4 regions of the Streptomyces sp. NPDC048331 genome follow, and region 4 is predicted to be linked to each of the others. Evidence: riboswitches for the same ligand, from Rfam matches in the RefSeq annotation. Region 4 holds a riboswitch; each other region holds the start of a gene.
The links. A riboswitch is a leader RNA that binds a small molecule or an ion and turns the genes downstream of it on or off. The one in region 4 is predicted to bind cobalamin.
Positions count from the first base shown of each region.

Region 1: linked by a shared signal. The riboswitch ahead of cobN (cobaltochelatase subunit CobN) and the one ahead of ACGFYY_RS04620 (CoA-acylating methylmalonate-semialdehyde dehydrogenase) in region 4 are both predicted to bind cobalamin.
Region 2: linked by a shared signal. The riboswitch ahead of ACGFYY_RS18700 (CbtB domain-containing protein) and the one ahead of ACGFYY_RS04620 (CoA-acylating methylmalonate-semialdehyde dehydrogenase) in region 4 are both predicted to bind cobalamin.
Region 3: linked by a shared signal. The riboswitch ahead of ACGFYY_RS01745 (ribonucleoside-diphosphate reductase subunit alpha) and the one ahead of ACGFYY_RS04620 (CoA-acylating methylmalonate-semialdehyde dehydrogenase) in region 4 are both predicted to bind cobalamin.

Region 1 is NZ_JBICYT010000018.1:42,084-46,973, forward strand. It holds gene cobN (cobaltochelatase subunit CobN) at 1-2,710, opposite strand, end outside; cobalamin riboswitch at 2,745-2,907, opposite strand; gene ACGFYY_RS24540 (cobalamin biosynthesis protein CobG) at 3,290-4,600, shown strand; gene ACGFYY_RS24545 (precorrin-8X methylmutase) at 4,597-4,890, shown strand, end outside.
Region 2 is NZ_JBICYT010000011.1:227,621-232,510, forward strand. It holds gene ACGFYY_RS18690 (hypothetical protein) at 128-376, opposite strand; gene ACGFYY_RS18695 (CbtA family protein) at 398-1,165, opposite strand; gene ACGFYY_RS18700 (CbtB domain-containing protein) at 1,211-1,426, opposite strand; cobalamin riboswitch at 1,468-1,603, opposite strand; gene ACGFYY_RS18705 (histidine phosphatase family protein) at 1,618-2,088, shown strand; gene pucL (factor-independent urate hydroxylase) at 2,177-3,094, opposite strand; gene ACGFYY_RS18715 (aspartate aminotransferase family protein) at 3,375-4,724, opposite strand; gene ACGFYY_RS18720 (PaaX family transcriptional regulator C-terminal domain-containing protein) at 4,788-4,890, opposite strand, start outside.
Region 3 is NZ_JBICYT010000001.1:380,494-385,383, forward strand. It holds gene ACGFYY_RS01725 (carbon starvation CstA family protein) at 1-245, shown strand, start outside; gene ACGFYY_RS01730 (CstA-like transporter-associated (seleno)protein) at 242-439, shown strand; gene ACGFYY_RS01735 (Uma2 family endonuclease) at 492-1,076, opposite strand; gene ACGFYY_RS01740 (GNAT family N-acetyltransferase) at 1,155-1,652, shown strand; cobalamin riboswitch at 1,697-1,826, shown strand; gene ACGFYY_RS01745 (ribonucleoside-diphosphate reductase subunit alpha) at 1,969-4,347, shown strand; gene ACGFYY_RS01750 (ribonucleotide-diphosphate reductase subunit beta) at 4,347-4,890, shown strand, end outside.
Region 4 is NZ_JBICYT010000002.1:241,466-246,355, forward strand. It holds gene ACGFYY_RS04610 (enoyl-CoA hydratase/isomerase family protein) at 1-979, opposite strand, end outside; gene ACGFYY_RS04615 (acyl-CoA dehydrogenase family protein) at 976-2,130, opposite strand; gene ACGFYY_RS04620 (CoA-acylating methylmalonate-semialdehyde dehydrogenase) at 2,127-3,626, opposite strand; cobalamin riboswitch at 3,820-4,005, opposite strand; gene ACGFYY_RS04625 (cobalamin-binding protein) at 4,054-4,890, shown strand, end outside.

The sequences.
Region 1 (4,890 bases), on a different contig from region 4:
GGCGGCCCAGCTCGTCCAGCGGGATCGGCTCCAGGCCGGTGACGCGACGCGAGGCCTCGTCCCAGACCGGGCGGACGCCGAGGAGGGAGAGGGCCTCCGCCACGTCGTCGCCCGACGTGCGCATCGCGCTCGTGCCCCACAGGGACAGGCCGACCGAGGCCGGCCACTCGCCGTTGTCGGTGCGGTAGCGGGTGAGGAGGGACTCGGCCAGCGCCTGGCCCGTCTCCCACGCCAGACGGGAGGGGACGGCCTTCGGGTCGACCGAGTAGAAGTTGCGGCCCGTCGGCAGGACGTTGACCAGGCCGCGCAACGGAGAGCCGGAGGGGCCCGCCGGGACGAAACGGCCGTCCAGGGCGGCGACCACGTGCGCGATCTCGTCCGTGGTGCCGGCCAGCCGCGGCACCACCTCGCGAGCCGCGAAGGTCAGGACCGCCGTCACGTCCGCGGAGTGGTCGGCCGCGACCGCGGAGACGGCCGACGGGTCCCAGTTCGCGTCCTCCATCGCCTGGACCAGCGCGCGGGCCCGGGCCTCGACCTCGTCCGCCGAGGTACGGGTGGCTTTGGACTCGTCCAGGCCGAGCGCCTCGCGCAGACCGGGCAGGGCCGCGGTGCCGCCCCAGATCTGACGGGCGCGCAGGATCGCCAGGACCAGGTTGACCCGCGACTCGCCGGTCGGCGCGCCGCCCAGGACGTGCAGGCCGTCGCGGATCTGGGCGTCCTTGACCTCGCACAGCCAGCCGTCGACGTGCAACAGGAAGTCGTCGAAGCCCTCGTCGTCCGGGCGCTCCTCCAGACCGAGGTCGTGGTGGAGCTTCGCCGCCTGGATCAGGGTCCAGATCTGGGCGCGGATGGCCGGCAGCTTCGCCGGGTCCATCGCGGAGATCTGCGCGTACTCGTCGAGGTGCTGCTCCAGGCGCGCGATGTCGCCGTACGACTCCGCGCGCGCCATCGGCGGCACCAGGTGGTCGACCAGGGTGGCGTGCACGCGGCGCTTGGCCTGCGTGCCCTCGCCCGGGTCGTTGACCAGGAACGGGTAGATCAGGGGCAGGTCGCCGAGCGCGGCATCCGGGGCGCAGGCCGCGGACAGACCGGCGTTCTTGCCCGGCAGCCACTCCAGGTTGCCGTGCTTGCCCAGGTGGATCATCGCGTCGGCGCCGAAGCCGCCGTCCTCGGCACGGGCCTGGATCCAGCGGTACGCGGCCAGGTAGTGGTGCGACGGCGGCAGGTCCGGGTCGTGGTAGATCGCGATCGGGTTCTCGCCGAAGCCGCGCGGCGGCTGGATGAGGATGAGGAGGTTCCCGCGGCGCAGGGCCGCGAGGACGATGTCACCCTCCGGGTTCGCCGAGCGGTCCACGAACATGTTGCCCGGAGCCTCGCCCCAGTGCTCGGTCACGCTGTCCCGCAGCTCGGCCGGGAGCTCCGCGAACCACCGCTTGTAGTCGGCCGCCGGGATACGGACCGGGTTGCGGGCCAACTGCTCCTCGGTCAGCCAGTCCTGGTCGTGGCCGCCGGCCTCGATCAGGGCGCGGATCAGCTCGTCACCGTCGCCCGAGACCAGACCCGGGATGTCCTCGATCGGACCGAAGTCGTAGCCGCCGGCGATGAGGGTGCGCAGCAGTTCCACGGCGCTGGCCGGGGTGTCGAGGCCGACCGCGTTGCCGATGCGCGAGTGCTTGGTCGGGTACGCGGACAGGACCAGCGCGACCTTCTTGTCGCGGCGGTCGATGTGCCGCAGGCGGGCGTGGCGTACGGCGATCCCCGCGACGCGGGCGGCCCGCTCGGGGTCGGCCACGTAGGCGGGCAGGCCGTCGTCGTCGATCTCCTTGAAGGAGAACGGGACGGTGATCAGACGGCCGTCGAACTCGGGCACCGCGACCTGCGTGGCGGCGTCCAACGGAGAGAGACCCTCGTCGTTCTCCTCCCAGGCGGCACGCGAGCCGGTCAGGCACAGGGCCTGCAGGATCGGCACGCCGAGACCGGCGAGCGCGCCCGCGTCCCAGGACTCGTCGTCGCCGCCCGCCGAGGCGGTGGCGGGCTTGGTGCCGCCGGCCGCGAGGACGGTGGTGACGACCGCGTCGGCCGACTCCAGCGCGGCGATCAACTCGGGCTCGGGGGTGCGCAGGGACGACACGTACAGGGGCAGCGCCCGGGCGTCGTGGGCCTCGATCGCGTCGCACAGGGCGTGCACGAAGGAGGTGTTCCCGCTCATCTGGTGGGCGCGGTAGTAGAGCACCGCGATCCGCGGGCCCTCGGTGCGCCGCGGAGTGCGCTCCAGCGGGCCCCAGGTGGGGGAGGCGGCGGGCGGCTCGAAGCCGTGGCCGGTGAGGAGGACGGTGTCGGAGAGGAACCGGGCCAGCTGCTCCAGGTTCGCCGGACCGCCGTGGGCGAGGTAGCCGTGGGCCTCGGCGGCGATACCGATGGGGACCGTGGAGGCCTCCATGAGCTGGGCGTCCGGAGCCTGCTCGCCGGTCAGGACCACGACCGGGCGGGTCTGGCCGGGGGCCAGGAGCAGGTCCAGGCCGTCCTGCCAGGCGCGGAGGCCGCCGAGGAGGCGTACGACGACCAGGTCGACCCCGTCGAGGAGGCCGGGGAGGTCGTCGAGGGGAAGACGGGAGGGGTTCGCGAACCGGTACGGGACGGGGCCGTCCGCCGTGTTCGCCGCGCGGGCGCTGAGCAGATCGGTGTCGGACGTCGACAGCAGCAGGATCATGCGGCGGCAGGCCTTCCTCGGGGTTTCCGCGCCCCGGGCAGTGTGAGGACAGCGGGAGTTCCTGACTCACCCCGGTCGCCGGATCGCTCCGCGGGGTTCACAGTGGCGGGACCGCGCCGGAATCTCACCGGGCTTCCTCCCATGTCGCCGTCCTCGGCGACGGCGGGCCGTGTGGTCCGCCGGAAGGTCATCTTAGGGGCGGTGCGGGTGTGGCTCCCGCCGGGGTGGACGGTGTGGCGGTGTGGCTCCCGCCCGGGTGGGCGGTGTGGCGGTGTGCGGGTGCGGCGCCGTTGCCGGGGCTCTGCCCCGGACCCCGCGCCTCAAACGCCGGCGGGGCTGGATCGGCGGTGCTCTGCCCCGGACCCCGCGCCTCAAACGCCGGCGGGGCTGGGAGTGCGGCTCGGACGATGGTGGGGGTGGGAGTGCGGCTCGGACGCCGGCGGGGCTCGGCGTGCGGCTCGGATGCCGGTGGGGGTGGGAGTGCGGGTGGGGTCTGGCCGGCGGTGGGGGCGAATGTGGCTGGTCGGGGTGGTGACGGACACAGGTCGCGGGGACCCGATCGTGGGTATGCTCGCGGCCATGCCCCAGCCCCCTTCCGCCGCATCGTCGCGCGACGAACCCGTCATACGGGAGCGCGGTGACGCCTGCCCCGGTGCGCTGCGGCTGCACGCGGCGGACGACGGGTTCCTGGCGCGGGTCCGGGTGCCCGGCGGGCTGCTCACCGTTCCGCAGGCCGAGGCGTTGGCGCTCGCCGCCGACCGTTTCGGGGACGGACACCTGGAGCTGACCTCGCGCGGCAACGTGCAACTGCGCGGACTGGCCGACGGGTGCGGCGCCGGGCTCGCCGAGCTGCTGGACGGGGCCGGGCTGCTGCCCGCGCCGAGCCATGAGCGGGTGCGGAACATCGTGACCACGCCCCTGTCCGGCCTGGACGGATCGGACGGGTCGGACCGCCCCGACGCGTCCGTCTGGGCCGTGGAGTTCGACCGGTTGCTGTGCGCGAGCCCTTGGGCGGCCGCGCTGTCCGGGCGGTTCCTCTTCGCCTTCGACGACGGCCGCGGCGACGTGGCCGCGCTCGGCCCCGACGTGACCGTGCTCGGCCGCCCCGAGGGCCGGGCGCTGGTCCGGCTCGGCCGGGCCGCCGACGCCGTGGAACTCGCCGGGCAGGACGCCCCCCGGGCGGCGCTGCTGGCCGCCCGGTACTTCCTCGACGCCGCCGCCGAAGCCGGTACCCAGGCCTGGCGGGTGGCCGAACTGCCCGCCGAACACGCGCTGGAGGAAGACGAGTTCGGTCGGCGGCTCGATGCCGCCGGAATCGCCGGCGTGGCCGTACGCGCCGTCGCGTGGCCGTACGCGCCCCCGCCCCGGCCGGGGCGGTCGGCCGGGCGGGACGGCCGCGTCACCCTGTGCGTGCTGCCCCCGCTCGGCCGGCTCGACACCGCGCAGTGGCGGGTCCTGGTGCGGGTCGCGGACGAGGAGGGGAGCGGCCGGCTGCGCGTCACCCCGTGGCGCGGCGTCGTCCTGCCGGCGGTGGGCGGGCCCGGGCCCGCCCGCATCGAGGACGCCGGATTGGTCCTCACCTCCGACAGCCCCTGGGAGACCGTCACCGCCTGTACCGGCCGGCCCGGTTGCGTGAAATCCCTCGCCGACGTACGCGCCGACGCACGGGCCGTCGCCGACCGGGCGCGCGGTCCGCTGCCCGTGCACTGGTCCGGCTGCGAGCGCCGCTGCGGGCATCCGCGCGGCACCGCCTGGGTGGACCTGGTCGCCACCGGCTCCGGATACCGGCTCGCCGCCCCCGGCCGCCCCGTACGCGACGACGTACGGCCCTCCGAACTTGCCGCGGCACTCGCGGACGCCCGCACCGACCCCGACGTAGTGAAGAAATGAGCGAGTACACCGTGTTTGAGTACGAGAAGGACGGCGCGGCCATCTACCGCCAGTCCTTTGCCACGATCCGCGCCGAAGCGGACCTCTCCGGGCTGCCCGACACGGTCGCCCAGGTCGCGGTGCGCATGATCCACGCCTGCGGAATGACCGACCTCCCGCAGGACCTCGGGTACACCCCCGAGGTCGTGCTGCGCGCCCGCGCGGCGCTGGAGGCGGGCGCGCCGATCCTGTGCGACGTGCAGATGGTCGCCAGCGGTGTCACCCGTAAGCGGCTGCCCGCCGACAACGAC
Region 2 (4,890 bases), on a different contig from region 4:
CGGATCCCCGGGGTGGTGCCCCTGCGCCCGAACGGGTGAGAGTTCGGGCGTGTCCAGGTCGTCCCCGCCCGCTGCGCGGGAGGCACCCCCTAGAGCCAGTCCTCCGGCCTGATCCGAAAGACAGGCCCTAGCCGCACATGACGACCGCGGCCGTGCCCGCCCCCATCAGCGCGCCGGCCAGATGCATGGCCGGGTGGCCGTAGTCGCCGTACCAGAGGTGGCGGGCCAGGCCGCCGAGCGCGGCCAGCGCGGCGATGATCCCGATCTGACCGAAGAGCGTGACGGCGCAGCAGGGGGCCAGGAGCAGCAGGAACGAGTTGAGCCAGAACGGGGCGGCGCCCGTCCAGCCCCGCCATTCCCTGATCGCCGTCGCCATGTACTACGGGCCCCCTCGTGCTCAACCGGTCGGCTGCACAGCCTCCTTGGGTGCGGAAGCGGGCACAAGGGCTCGTTCGGCTAGAAAACCGAAAGCCAGGCCGAAAGTCGTCCACAGAGCCGTCTGGACGGCCAGGGACGCGAGGCGGAACTCCCAGATCAGCGCGCCGGGGAAGCCCTCCGGGACCTCGTCGACGCCGGGCAGCAGGGCGTACGAGAGGCCGATCAGCAGGAGGAAGGCCGCGCCGGCGACGATCGACGCGTTCCAGTTGCCGAGCCTCGGCGCGAGCCGCCGGCCGAGGATCAGCGCGCCGGCCGCCAGCAGCACGCTCAGGGCGACCATCAGGAGGTAGAGGGCGGTCCGCCGGGCGGCGGTCTCGGGATCGCCCACGGCGGGGGGATTGGCGGGGTACTTGAAGAACGGCACCAGCGTCACGGTGACGTACAGGGCCCCGGTGACCAGGGCGGCCGTGGCGCGCGGGCCGAAGCGGCCGATGCGGCCCAGGGCGAAGCAGTAGACGAGCGCGGCGATCCCGCCGAGCGCGACCGCGTAGAGCAGGACGCCCGTGCCGAGCCCGGCCGTGGCCTGGAGGGCCCGGCTGACCGGCGCGTCCTCGCCGTGGTCGTGACCGGCCGAGGCGGCTTCCTCGATGGCGATCGCCGCGTCCACCTTGGACTCACCGAGGAGGTAGGCGACGAGGAAGGCGGCCACGCCGGCCAGCAGGCCGGCGAGCATGCCGCGGACGAGCAGGGTGCGGGGGGAGACCCCACCCGGAGAAGAGGAAGTCATGGTGCGTCGGTTCCCTCGCTGAGACGTCGGTCGGTGGCAGGGGAATCAGTGGCAGGGGAAACCGAGCAGGTGGCGGCCGTCGTGCAGCCACTCGTGGATGGTCTCCCCCTCGAAGAGGGAGGTGGCACCCTGCTCGGCGCCGACGAAGTACAGCAGGACGAGCATGAGGACGCCGACGAACACGGCCCAGGGGGCCAGCTCGGAGAGCGAGATGGGGGCGATGACGGGTGAGTTCGTCGTGGGCACGGCGGTGTGGGCCATGGCAGAACCTCCAGAGGGAAACACGCGTCCCGGTCAGTGGTGGTGCTCGCTACGACGGTGGCGGGTCTGACTTTCCTCCCCTCGGGGAGGCTTCACAGTGGCGCGACCGTGCCGGATTCTCACCGGGCTTCCGTCGTTCCGTCGTAGGTCAATTGAACCATTTGTGACCGTACCGCGCTTACGCTCGCCTGATGAAGACCCCGTTGGTGCGAGTTCGACTGGTCAGTTTCCCTCTGGACGCGGCCGCCCGTCAGGGCCGCTTCGGTCACGCGCGGCCGTGCCCGGGTCACGAGGGGCTGCGCGGTCCGGCCATGGGTGAGTGGGCCGGGCTGACCCTGGACGAGGTGGTGGGCCGGGATCCGGCGGCCGTGCGCGCCTGGCTGACCGATCCGGCGTACGCGCCGCCGGGCGGGGAGTCCGTGAACGCGCTGATCGCCCGCGTCGGGGCGGAGCTGGCGGGCCTGGCCGAGGGCACGCACCGGATGGTGGTCGAGCAGGCCGTCGTGCGCGCGGCCGTGGTGCACGCCCTGGAGCTGCCCGCGGCGGCCTTCTGGCGGCTCGACGTACGGCCGGAGTCGGAGACCACCCTCACCGGGCGGGCGGGGCGCTGGAACCTCCTGGTGGGCCGGCCGCAGGACGAGCAGCCGCAGGACGAGCCGTAGCCGTCGCCGTAGTGGTGACCGCCGTAGGGGAAACGATTCGGCCCGGACCCCGCGACGCGGTCCGGGCCGAATCGACACCACCCGCGCGTCAGGCGACGATCCAGTCGGACGTCGAGATCACCGGCTGCACGCCGTCGCGGTGGATGGTGCCCTCGATCAGGCCGTACGGCCGGTCCGCCGCGAAGTAGACCTCGTTGTCGTTCTTGAGGCCGAAGGGCTCCAGGTCGACGAGGAAGTGGTGCTTGTTGGGGAGGTTGAGGCGCACCTCGTTGACCTTGGGGCAGTTGTCGAGCACACGCTCGGCCATCTGGTTCAGGGTCTGCTGCAGCGAGTACGAGTACGTCTCCGCGAAGGCTTCCAGCATGTTCTTGCGGACCTTCTTGTACGCCTGGTCCCAGTCGTACCCGGCGTCGTCGGCGGCGAGCGCCGAGTGCGCCCAGCGCGCGGTGACCTTGGTCGCCAGGATGCGGTCGTACGCCTCCTGCAGGGTCGTGTACCTGTCCTTGATGTAGCCGTGGAACTCGGAGTTGGTCGAGTTCATCACCGTCAGGTCCTTCAGCCCCGAGATGACCTGGAGGCCGGTCGTCTCGCTGTAGGTGATCTGCGCGGTCCGCACCTCCTGGCCCTTGCGGACGAAGGAGTGCTGCTCCTTGCGCGTGGGGACCGGGATGCGGTCCCACGCGTACTCCTCGATGCGGATCTGGGCCTCGCGGATCGGCTGCTGCGAGGAGACGAAGTGCTTGGCGAGCTGGATGCCGAAGGCCTCGGGGGATTCGATGCCGTGCTCCTTGCCGAAGGCGTACACCGTGTTCTTGGTGGTGTCGGTCGGCAGGCAGTTGGCGTTGTCGCCGGTGAGGTGGACGTCGCGGAACTCACCGCGGAGCGCGACCGAGACGTTGAGGTCACGGATCTCGTGCCAGGAACCGTCGCCGCCCTTGCGGGTGACCTTCACGATGCGGTTCTCGGCCTTGCCGTACTGGTTCTGGGCCAGGACGTGCTTGCTCATGCTGTCTTCCTTCGGGTACTCGGGAACACGGAGTCCGGTGGTCTGGATCCCGTACGCCCGGCGTCCAGCGCCCGCCCGAATCAAGGACGTCCCGCTCCCCGCCGTTCGGCCCCTCGCGGAGGGACCGCCCCGGGCCTGACGTGCATCCCGGTTCGTAGGTGCTTGGCCTGTTGTGTCTTACGGCCTGCACGGATTGCAGCATGTGTACGGGGGGTTGATCCCCGTACAAATCCTCCGAACACCAGCACCCACGCCTTGGGCGACCCCACAGAATCGCAGGTCAGGTGGTGTGCGCATCCGCCACCGAGAGGGCCTCGTCGAGGATCGCCAGCCCCTTGGCCACGTCCTCGGGCGTGATGTTGCACGGCGGCGCGACGTGGATGCGGTTGCCGGCGACGAGCGGCCAGAGCCCGCCCTTCTTGCAGGCGGCCGCGAACTCGGCCATCGGGGCGTTCTCCGCACCGGAGGCGTTGTACGGGACCAGCGGCTCCCGGGTCTCCTTGCTCCGGACGAGTTCCAGGGCCCAGAAGGTGCCGAGCCCGCGGACCTCGCCGACCGAGGGGTGCCGCTCGGCGAGCGCGCGCAGGCCGGGTCCCAGCAGCTCGGCGCCGGTGCGGGCGGACCGCTCGACGATGCCCTCTTCCTCCATGACGCCGATCGTCGCCACGGCGGCCGCGCAGGCCAGCACGTGCCCGGAGTACGTCAGCCCGCCCGGGTAGGGCTTGCGGGCGAAGCTCTCGGCGATGGCGGCCGAGATGGCGACCCCGCCGAGCGGCACGTAGCCGCTGGTCACGCCCTTGGCGAAGCAGATCAGGTCGGGGGTCACGTCCCAGTGCTCGGAGGCGAACCACCTACCGGTGCGCCCGAATCCGACCATGATCTCGTCGAGCACGAAGACGATGCCGAAGCGGTCGCACAGCGCGCGGACCCCGGCCAGGTAGCCGTCCGGGTGCACGAGCACGCCCGGGGCGCCGCCGACGGTCTCCAGGATGATCGCGGCGATGGACTGCGGCCCCTCGAAGACGATGGTGTCCTCCAGGTGGCGCAGGGCCCGCTCGCACTCCTCGGCTTCGGTGGCCGCGTAGAAGGGCGAGCGGTAGGCGAACGGCCCCCAGAAGTGCACGACGCCGGCGGTCGCGGAGTCGTTGCCGAAGCGGCGGGCGTCGCCCGTCAGGTTGATCGCGGTGGAGGTGGCGCCGTGGTACGAGCGGTACGCGGACAGCACCTTGGGCCGGCCGGTGTGCAGCCGGGCCATGCGGACGGCGTTCTCCACGGCCTCGGCCCCGGCATTGGTGAAGAAGATCTTGTCGAGGTCGCCGGGGGTGCGTTCGGCGATCAGCCGGGCCGCCTCGGAGCGCACGTCGACGGCGAAGCCGGGCGCGACGGTGCACAGCTTGGCCGCCTGCTCCTGGATGGCCGCGGTGACCTTCGGGTGCTGGTAGCCGATGTTCGTGTAGACCAGGGCGCTGGAGAAGTCGAGGAAGCGGTTGCCCTGGTAGTCCCAGAAGTACGAGCCCTCCGCACCGGCCACGGCGAGCGGATCGATGAGTTCCTGCGCCGACCACGAGTGGAAGACGTGCTTCCGGTCAGCGTCTTTCACGGCGGCGAGGGCGTCGGCTTCTGCGTTCATGAAACGAGCGTAGTTGTCCATGATGTGGACGGGCCGGGGGTCGGCCCGCCGACACCGGCCGGGTCAGGCCAGGGCTTCGCCGTACAGCCGGAACAGCCGGGGTCCCGGGGTCTCGGCGGCGGCTCCCAGCCGGGCCCAGGCCTCCGCCGCCGCGGCCCGGGCCGTC
Region 3 (4,890 bases), on a different contig from region 4:
CCACGGTCGACGGCGTCCTGTGCGCCCTCTTCGCCCTCCTGATCATCGTGGTCCTGGCGGACGCGGCCCGGACCTGCCTCAAGGCCGTCCGCGACCCGGGGTCGGCGACCCTCTCCGAGACCCCGTGGACCGAGTCGAAGATCGTCGCCCCGGCCGGGCTGATCGCGACCGCCGAGGAGCGTGCGGAGCTCGCGGCGGCGGGGCCGGACGCGACCGGCGGACACGTCAAGGAGCCGGTGGCGTGAGCACCGTACGGAGCGTGCTGGCCAGGGCTCGGTTCTACGTACGGGAGTTCTCCGGGGAGGCCGCGTACGACCGGTACGTGGCCCACGCCCGCTCCCACGACCCGCACGCGGAGGTCCTCACCCGCCGCGCCTTCGAACGCGCCCGTACGGACGCCCGCGAGGCGGATCCCCGCGAGGGCTTCCGCTGCTGCTGAACCTCGCGAAGGGGCCCCACCGCACGACGCGGTGGGGCCCCTTCGGCGTTCCTCAGCGCACCCAGTCCTTGAGGGGCTCGGTCGGGAGGGTGATGCCGACGGGATCGGGGAGGCGGACCTCCTTGCCGAAGGGAACGGTGCGGACGGTCTCGTAACGGTGGCCGTCCGGGTCGCTGTGGACGAGGACCTGGCATTCGAGCCGGTCGACGAGCAGATAGACAGGGATACCCGTCGACGCGTACGCGCGTGGCTTCTCGATCCGGTCGCGCCGCTCGGTGTCGGAGTCCCACGAGGTCACCTCGACAGCCATCAGGACGGGCCCGGGATTCGCCCAGTCGCCCTGGCCGACGAAGGCGTCCTCATGCGCCAGGACGCCGTCCGGGATGGCACGGCCCTCCCGGTACTGCTCCACCTTGATCCCCTGCCCGGCATGCAGCCATAGGTCCGGGTGATGCTGCATGCAGATCCGGCTCAGCCACACAATGATCCGCCCGTGATCCCCGTCCGGCACTGCCTTGCTCCTGATGACCCCGTCGATGAATTCCAACCGCAGCCCTTCGACCTCTCTGGCGCCTATACGCGCGAGGGTCTCGAACTCCTCGGTCAGCATGTGGGGGCGGTCGGCCATCACGGTCATGCCTCGCTCACCTTCCTCGACGGTGCTGTCCTCGACGATAGCGCCGCACCCCGACACCCGTCCTGCACACTCGACCGCATGGACATGGTGATCAGAACGGCGCTGCCCGCCGAGTACGCGGAGCTGGGTGAGATCACGGCGGGGGCCTACCTCGCCGACGGGCATCTGGACTTCAACGAGGACGACGGCTACCTGAACGTGCTGCGCGACGTGGCCGGCCGGGCCGTCCAGGGCGAGGTGCTCGTCGCCGTACGGGACGAACGGCTGCTGGGCGGTGTGACCTTCGCCGCCCCGGGCAGTGCGCTCGCCGACATCGCGGCCCCGGACGAGGCCGAGTTCCGGATGCTCGCGGTGGCCCGCGCGGCGCGCGGCCAGGGCGCGGGCGAGGCTCTGGTGCGTGCCTGCGTCGAGCGGGCGAGGGCTCTGGAGGGCGTGACCGGCCTGGTCCTCTCCACCCAGGGCGGCATGGCCGAGGCCCATCGGATCTACGCGCGACTGGGTTTCGTACGCACTCCGGAGCGGGACTGGGCGCCGATCGAAGGCCTGACACTCCTCACTTACCGGCTCAAGCTGTAGCCGCGCCGACACTACATGTGGGGGTTACCGCAGAGGGCCGCCCCCACATGTATGCTCATGCCTGCTGTCGCCGCAGGGGAATCCGGTGCGAATCCGGAACTGTCCCGCAACGGTATGAAGTGTCCGGCTACCGGACGCCAAGTCCGATGACCTGCCGACAGCGCGCCCGGCTCGACCGAACCGGGTGCCGATTCGTCCGGGCCTCGCGGTTGGGCCGGTGGACGCCATGCGGGGTAAGCGTTCTCGTCGCGCCCGCATGCGCCCGCTCGCGCCCCGCCCCGCCGATGACCGGGCCGAGCGAGGGAGAGCTCCCGCCGTGACCATCGCGCCTTCCGCACCGCGCGCCGAGTCCACTTCTGGCGACAACACCGAGGGCCCGGGGGCCACGCTGCTGCGTACCCTCACCGAACTGACGGCGGACCTCCCCGACACCGACCCCGGCCGGGTCGCGGCCTCCGCGCTGCGCGGCCGTAGCGCCGCCGCCGACGACGCCGAACTGCGCGGGCTGGCCACCGAGGCCGCCGCCGGCCTGATCTCCGAGGACCCGGCCTACTCCCGGCTGGCCGCCCGCCTGCTGACGCTGGCCGTCCGCGACGAGGCCGCGAGCCAGGGCTCCACCTCCTTCTCGGCCTCCGTCGAGGTCGGCCACCGCGAGGGCCTCATCGCCGACCGCACCGCCGAGTTCGTCCGTACGCACGCGAGCCGGCTCGACTCGCTCGTCGAACTGACCCTCGCCGAGGGCGCCGACGACCGCTTCGGCTTCTTCGGCCTGCGCACCCTGCACAGCCGCTACCTGCTGCGCCACCCGATCACCCGTCAGGTCATCGAGACCCCGCAGTACTTCATGCTGCGCGTGGCCTGCGGTCTGGCCGCCGACGAGAGCGTCCAGGCCGTCGAGGAAGTGGCCTCGCTGTACCGGCTGATGAGCCGTCTGGACTACCTGCCGTCCTCCCCGACGCTCTTCAACTCCGGCACCCGGCACCCGCAGATGTCCTCCTGCTACCTGCTGGACTCCCCGCTGGACGAGCTCGACTCGATCTACGACCGCTACCACCAGGTGGCCCGGCTCTCCAAGCACGCCGGTGGCATCGGCCTCTCGTACTCCCGTATCCGTGCCCGCGGTTCCCTGATCCGCGGCACCAACGGCCACTCCAACGGCATCGTGCCGTTCCTGAAGACCCTCGACGCCTCCGTCGCCGCCGTGAACCAGGGTGGCCGCCGCAAGGGCGCCGCCGCCGTCTACCTGGAGACCTGGCACGCGGACATCGAGGAGTTCCTGGAGCTCCGCGACAACACCGGTGAGGACCAGCGCCGTACGCACAACCTGAACCTGGCCCACTGGGTGCCGGACGAGTTCATGCGCCGTGTGAACGCCGACGCCGACTGGTCGCTGTTCTCCCCGGCCGACGTGCCCGAGCTGGTCGACCTGTGGGGCGACGACTTCGACGCCGCCTACCGCAAGGCCGAGGCGGACGGCCTGGCCCGCAAGACCATGCCCGCCCGCGACCTGTACGGCCGGATGATGCGTACCCTCGCGCAGACCGGCCAGGGCTGGATGACCTTCAAGGACGCCTCCAACCGCACGGCGAACCAGACCGCCGAGCCGGGCACGGTCGTGCACTCCTCGAACCTCTGCACCGAGATCATCGAGGTCACGAACGACGGCGAGACGGCCGTCTGCAACCTCGGCTCGGTCAACCTGGGCGCCTTCGTCGTGGACGGCGAGATCGACTGGGAGCGGATCGACGAGACCGTCCGCACCGCCGTGACCTTCCTCGACCGCGTGGTGGACATCAACTTCTACCCGACCGAGCAGGCCGGCCGCTCCAACGCCCGCTGGCGTCCGGTGGGTCTGGGCGCGATGGGCCTCCAGGACGTCTTCTTCAAGCTGAAGCTCCCCTTCGACTCCCCCGAGGCGAAGGCCCTGTCCACCAAGCTCTCCGAGCGCATCATGCTGGCCGCCTACGAGGCCTCGTGCGACCTCGCCGAGCGCAGCGGCCCGCTGCCGGCCTGGGAGCAGACCCGTACCGCCCGTGGTGTCCTGCACCCGGACCACTACGACGTCGAGCTGAACTGGCCCGAGCGCTGGGACGCCCTGCGCGCCCGCGTCGCCGAGACCGGCATGCGCAACTCGCTGCTGCTGGCCATCGCGCCGACGGCGACGATCGCCTCGATCGCCGGTGTGTACGAGTGCATCGAGCCGCAGGTCTCCAACCTGTTCAAGCGCGAGACGCTCAGCGGTGAGTTCCTCCAGGTGAACGGCTACCTGGTGGAGGAGCTGAAGCAGCTCGGCGTGTGGGACGCCCAGACCCGCGAGGCGCTGCGCGACTCCTCCGGCTCGGTCCAGGGATTCGGCTGGATCCCGGCCGAGGTCCGCGAGCTGTACCGCACGGCGTGGGAGATCCCGCAGCGCGGTCTGATCGACATGGCGGCGGCCCGTACGCCGTTCCTGGACCAGTCGCAGTCGCTGAACCTGTTCCTGGAGACGCCCACCATCGGCAAGCTCAGCTCGATGTACGCGTACGCCTGGAAGCAGGGCCTGAAGACCACCTACTACCTGCGCTCGCGCCCGGCGACGAAGATCGCCCGCGCCGCGCAGGCGGCCACGCCCGTCGAGCTGCCGCAGGCGGTCGCCGACGCCGAGGCGCTGGCCTGCTCCCTTGAGAACCCCGAGTCCTGCGAGGCCTGCCAGTGATGAGCTCCGACGACAAGAAGAAGAACCTGCTCGACCCGGGCTTCGAACTCACGCTCCGCCCGATGCGTTACCCGGACTTCTACGAGCGCTACCGGGACGCGATCAAGAACACCTGGACCGTGGAGGAGGTCGACCTCCACTCGGACGTCGCGGACCTCGCGAAGCTGACGCCCGGTGAGCAGCACATGATCGGCCGGCTGGTCGCGTTCTTCGCGACGGGCGACTCGATCGTCTCGAACAACCTGGTGCTGACCCTCTACAAGCACATCAACTCCCCGGAGGCGCGCCTGTACCTGTCGCGCCAGCTGTTCGAGGAGGCCGTGCACGTCCAGTTCTATCTGACGCTGCTCGACACCTATCTGCCCGACCCGGACGACCGCGCGGCCGCGTTCGACGCGGTCGAGGAGATCCCCTCCATCCGCGAGAAGGCGCAGTTCTGCTTCAAGTGGATCAACGAGGTCGAGAAGCTGGAGCGGCTGGAGACGCAGGCCGACCGCCGCCGCTTCCTGCTGAACCTGATCTGCTTCGCGGCGTGCATCGAGG
Region 4 (4,890 bases):
CCGGAGACCAGCGCGGGTTCCGGTCCTTGTCGATGACCTGGGCCCGGATGCCCTCCACCAGGTCGAGCGAAGACAGTGCCGCGCAGGAGATGCGGTACTCCTGCTCCAGCACCCGCTCCAGCGGGCCGAGCCGGCGGGCGGCGCGCAGCGCGGCCAGGGTGACCTTGACCGCCGTCGGCGACTTGGACAGCAGGGTGCCCACCGCGTCCTTCGCGGCGGACGGGCCCGAGGCCAGGAGCCGGGCCACGATCTCCTCGGCGGTGTCGGCGGCATAGCAGCGGTCGATCCACTCGGCGCGCGCGGGAACGAGGGTCCCTGCGGGAGGCGCTTGCACGTGCCGCTCCAGCACTTCGTGTACGGATTCCACGGCCAGCTCCCGGGACAGCGCGGGCAGCGCCTGTGCCGGGACGAAGTGGTCGGCGAGCCCGCACAGCAGCGCGTCCGCGGCACCGACCGGAGCTCCGGTGAGTGCCAGGTGGGTGCCGAGCTCTCCCGGAGCCAGGGCGAGGAGGTAGGTGCCTCCGACGTCGGGGACGAAGCCGATGCCGGTCTCCGGCATGGCGATCTTGGAGCGTTCGGTGACGATCCGGACGCTGCCGTGGGCCGAGACGCCGACTCCACCGCCCATGACGATGCCGTCCATGAGCGCGACGTAGGGCTTCGGGTAGCGGGCGATCAGCGCGTTGAGGCGGTACTCGTCCCGCCAGAAGTCCGCCGAGGCGGTGCCGCCGGTGCGGGCGTCGTCGTAGATCGCCCGGATGTCCCCGCCCGCGCACAGGCCCCGGTCCCCGGCGCCCTCGATGACGACGAGGGCGACGGCGGGGTCCTCGGCCCAGGCCGTGAGGGCCTGCTCGATGCGGAGCACCATGGGGTGGCTGAGGGCGTTGAGTGCCTTGGGGCGGTTGAGGGTGATGTACGCGGCGTGGCCCTCGGTGCGCAGGAGGACATGGTCGCGGTCTTCAGGGGCTTCGTGTGTCATCGCAGGGTCTCCGTGAGTCCGCGCGCGACGATGACGCGCATGACCTCGTTGGTGCCTTCCAGGATCTGGTGGACCCTTAGGTCGCGGACGATCTTCTCGATGCCGTACTCGCTGAGGTACCCGTAGCCGCCGTGAAGCTGGAGGGCCGCGTCGGCCACCGTGTACCCGGTGTCGGTGGCGAACCGCTTGGCCATCGCGCACAGGCGCGGCGCCAGCGGATCCCCGGTGTCCAGTGCCTCGGCGGCCTGCCGGACCAGCGCGCGGGCGGCGGCCAGTTCGGTGGCCATGTCGGCCAGACGGAACTGGAGCGCCTGCGCGTCCAGGAGTCGGCTGCCGAAGGCCTCACGGTCGGCCAGGTAAGACAGGCTCCGGTCGAGGGCGCTCTGGGCTCCGCCGAGCGAGCAGGCGGCGATGCCGAGGCGGCCGCCGTTGAGGCCGTTCATGGCGATGCGGAAGCCGTCGCCCTCCGCGCCGAGACGCCGATCGGAAGGGATCCGGACGCCGTCGAGGATCACCTGGCGGGTCGGCTGGGCGTTCCAGCCCATCTTCCGCTCGTTGGGACCGAAGGAGACGCCCGGGTCCTCGCGCTCGACGACGAAGGCGGAGATCCCGCCCGGGCCCGGCTCGCCGGTCCGGGCCATGACCACGTAGACGTCCGAGGTGCCGGCACCGGAGATGAATTGCTTGACGCCGGTGAGCACGTAGTGGTCGCCCTGGCGTTCGGCGCGGGTGCGCAGCGCGGCGGCGTCCGAGCCCGCGCCCGGTTCGGTCAGGCAGTAGCTGCCCAGGGTCGCCGCGGAACAGAGTCCGGGCAGCCAGCGGGCGCGCTGGCCTTCGTCTCCGTAGCGGTCGATCATCCAGGCGACCATGTTGTGGATGGAGAGGTAGCCGGCGATGGACGGGCAGCCCGTCGCGAGGGTCTCGAAGACGAGCACGCCGTCGCTGCGGGAGAGGCCGGAGCCGCCGTGTTCCTCGCGGACGTACACGCCAGCGAGACCGAGTGCGGCCGCGCGGCGGATGACGTCGACGGGGAAGTGCTTGTCCTGGTCCCAGGCCACGGCATGGGGGGCGAGCTGCTCCTGGGCGAAGTCGAGGGTGACCTCGGCGAGGGCGAGCTGGTCCTCGGTGAGGGTGGTGGTCACGGCGCTCACCCCATCGTCGGGATGGTGAAGCTCGCGCCCTCCTTGACCCCGGAGGGCCAGCGCGAGGTGACGGTCTTGGTACGGGTGTAGAAGCGGATCGAGTCAGGGCCATGCTGGTTGAGGTCGCCGAAGCCGGAGCGCTTCCAGCCGCCGAAGGTGTGGTAGGCGACGGGCACCGGGATGGGCACGTTGACGCCGACCATGCCCGCACCCACCCGGCGGGTGAACTCGCGGGCGGTGTCCCCGTCCCGGGTGAAGATGGCAACGCCGTTGCCGTACGGGTGCTCGCTCGGCAGGTGCAGCGCCTCCTCGAAGTCGGCGGCGCGGACCACGGACAGGACGGGGCCGAAGATCTCCTCCCGGTAGACGCGCATCTGCGGGGAGACCCGGTCGAAGAGGGAGGCACCGGCGAAGAAGCCGTCCTCGTGACCGTCCAGGGTGAAGCTCCTGCCGTCGACGACGAGCTCGGCGCCCTCGTTGACGCCGATGTCGACGTAGCGGCGCACCCGGTCGAGGGCGTCCCGGCTGACCAAGGGGCCGAAGTCCGCGTCCGGGTCGTCGGAGCGCCCGATCTTCAGGGTCGCGATGCGGTCCTTGAGCGCGGCGACCAGCCGGTCGGCTGTGTCCTCGCCCACCGGTACGGCGACGGCGATGGCCATGCAGCGTTCGCCGGCGGAGCCGTAGCCGGCGCCAATCAGGGCGTCCACGGCCTGGTCGAGGTCCGCGTCCGGCATCACGATCATGTGGTTCTTCGCTCCGCCGAAGCACTGCGCCCGCTTCCCGTGGGCGGCAGCGGTGGCGTAGATGTGCGCGGCGATCGGCGTGGAGCCGACGAAACCGAGTGCCTGGACGCGGGGGTCCTCGAGGAGGGTGTCCACGGCTTCCTTCCCGCCATTGACGACGTTCAGGACGCCCGGCGGCAGACCGGCCTCCAGGAACAGCTCCGCGAGGCGCAGCGGTACGGACGGGTCGCGCTCGGAGGGCTTGAGGATGAACGCGTTGCCACAGGCCAGGGCAGGCGCGGCCTGCCAGAGGGGAATCATGGCGGGGAAGTTGAACGGGGTGATGCCGGCGACGACACCGAGCGGGGATCGCAAGGAGTGCACGTCGATGCCGGTGCCCGCGTTGTCCGTGAACTCGCCCTTGAGCAGGTGCGGGATACCTGCTGCGAACTCGACAACCTCCAGGCCGCGTTGCAGGTCGCCGTGGGCGTCGGCGACGGTCTTGCCGTGCTCGGCCGACAACAGCCGGGCCAGGTTCTCGCGTTCACCCTCGACGAGCTGGAGGAAGCGCAGCATGACGCGGGCGCGGCGCTGGGGGTTCCACTGCCCCCATTCGGCCTGCGCCTCCTCGGCGTTGGCGATGGCGGCCTCGGTGTCGGCGCGCCCGGCGAGCGGGACCCGGGCCTGGACGGCGCCGGTGTTGGGGTCGTACACATCGGCGAAGAGCCCGGAGGTGCCGGTGGTGTGCTTTCCGCCGATGAAATGGGTGAGTTCACGGACCATGGGTGCCTGCTCTCGTCAGGTTGGATCCGGGGATGGCACGGCAGGCCGGCGGACTGCACCCGGGTGTGGGTGCGCCGCTGCGGGGAAGCCGTGAGAACTACGAGCGCGCGAAATCGGTGTGTGCGTGCTCCGCCGGATCACCAGGGTCGTGGGTACAAACCGGTGCCATGCGTGTCTGCTCCATCCTCGTGGACAACACGGAACAATCCGCGGCCGGTATCCTGACTCCCGGATCCCCGCGCGCCGCCCGCCTTCCCGACAGACCTCGTCAGTGGCGTGTGGATGGCAGCACACTCCCCGGTCACAGTGGCGGGACCGTGCCGGTTTCTCACCGGCTTCCCTGCACCGCGGACCTTGTGCCACGAACATATAGTTGGACGTCCTAGTAAGTCCAGACCCACCACTCGGGCGGGCCTAGAGTCGTGGCATGCGCATCGTCTCCCTGCTCCCCGCGGCCACGGACATCGTGGCGGACCTCGGACTGGCCGCTGACCTGGTCGGGCGCACCCACGAATGCGACTGGCCGCCCGCGGCGGTCGCGTCGGTGCCCGTCGTCACCCGCGCCGAATTCGACGCGGACGCACTCAGCAGCCGGGAGATCTCCGCCGCGGTCGGTGGCGCGGCGCACAGCGGCTCGTCGCTCTACACCTTGGACACGGAGGCACTGGCCGCGCTCGCCCCCGACGTCCTGCTCACCCAAGACCTCTGCCGGGTCTGCGCGGTTTCCTACGAGAGCGTCTCCCGGGCGGTGCGCCTCATGGATGCCGGACCTCGCGTGCTGAGCCTGGAACCGCGAACCCTGGACGACGTCTTGGACTGCCTCGTCACTGTGGGCGACCTGCTGGGAGTCCGGGACACGGCCGAGCGCCGACGCACAGAGCTGCTCGGCCGGCTCGCCGGTGTCCGGCGCGCCGTGGCGGGCCGGCCGAGGCCGCGGGTAGTGGCCATCGAGTGGCTCGACCCGCTGTGGCCGGCCGGACACTGGGTACCGGAGCAGATCACGTACGCGGGAGGGAAGCCACTGCTGGCCGCGCCCGGGGAGCACACCAGGCCGATGACGTGGGATGCGGTACGCGCCGCGCGCCCGGACGTCATCCTGGTGCTGCCGTGCGGCTTCCCGCCCGAACGGACCCTGACCGAAATCAGCCTGCTCACCGCGCTGCCGGGGTGGGAGGAACTGCCCGCCGTGCGGGCGGGCGAGGTGTGGGTGCTGGACGGCCCCGCGTACTTCAATCGGCCGGGTCCGCGCGTGGTCCGGGGTGCC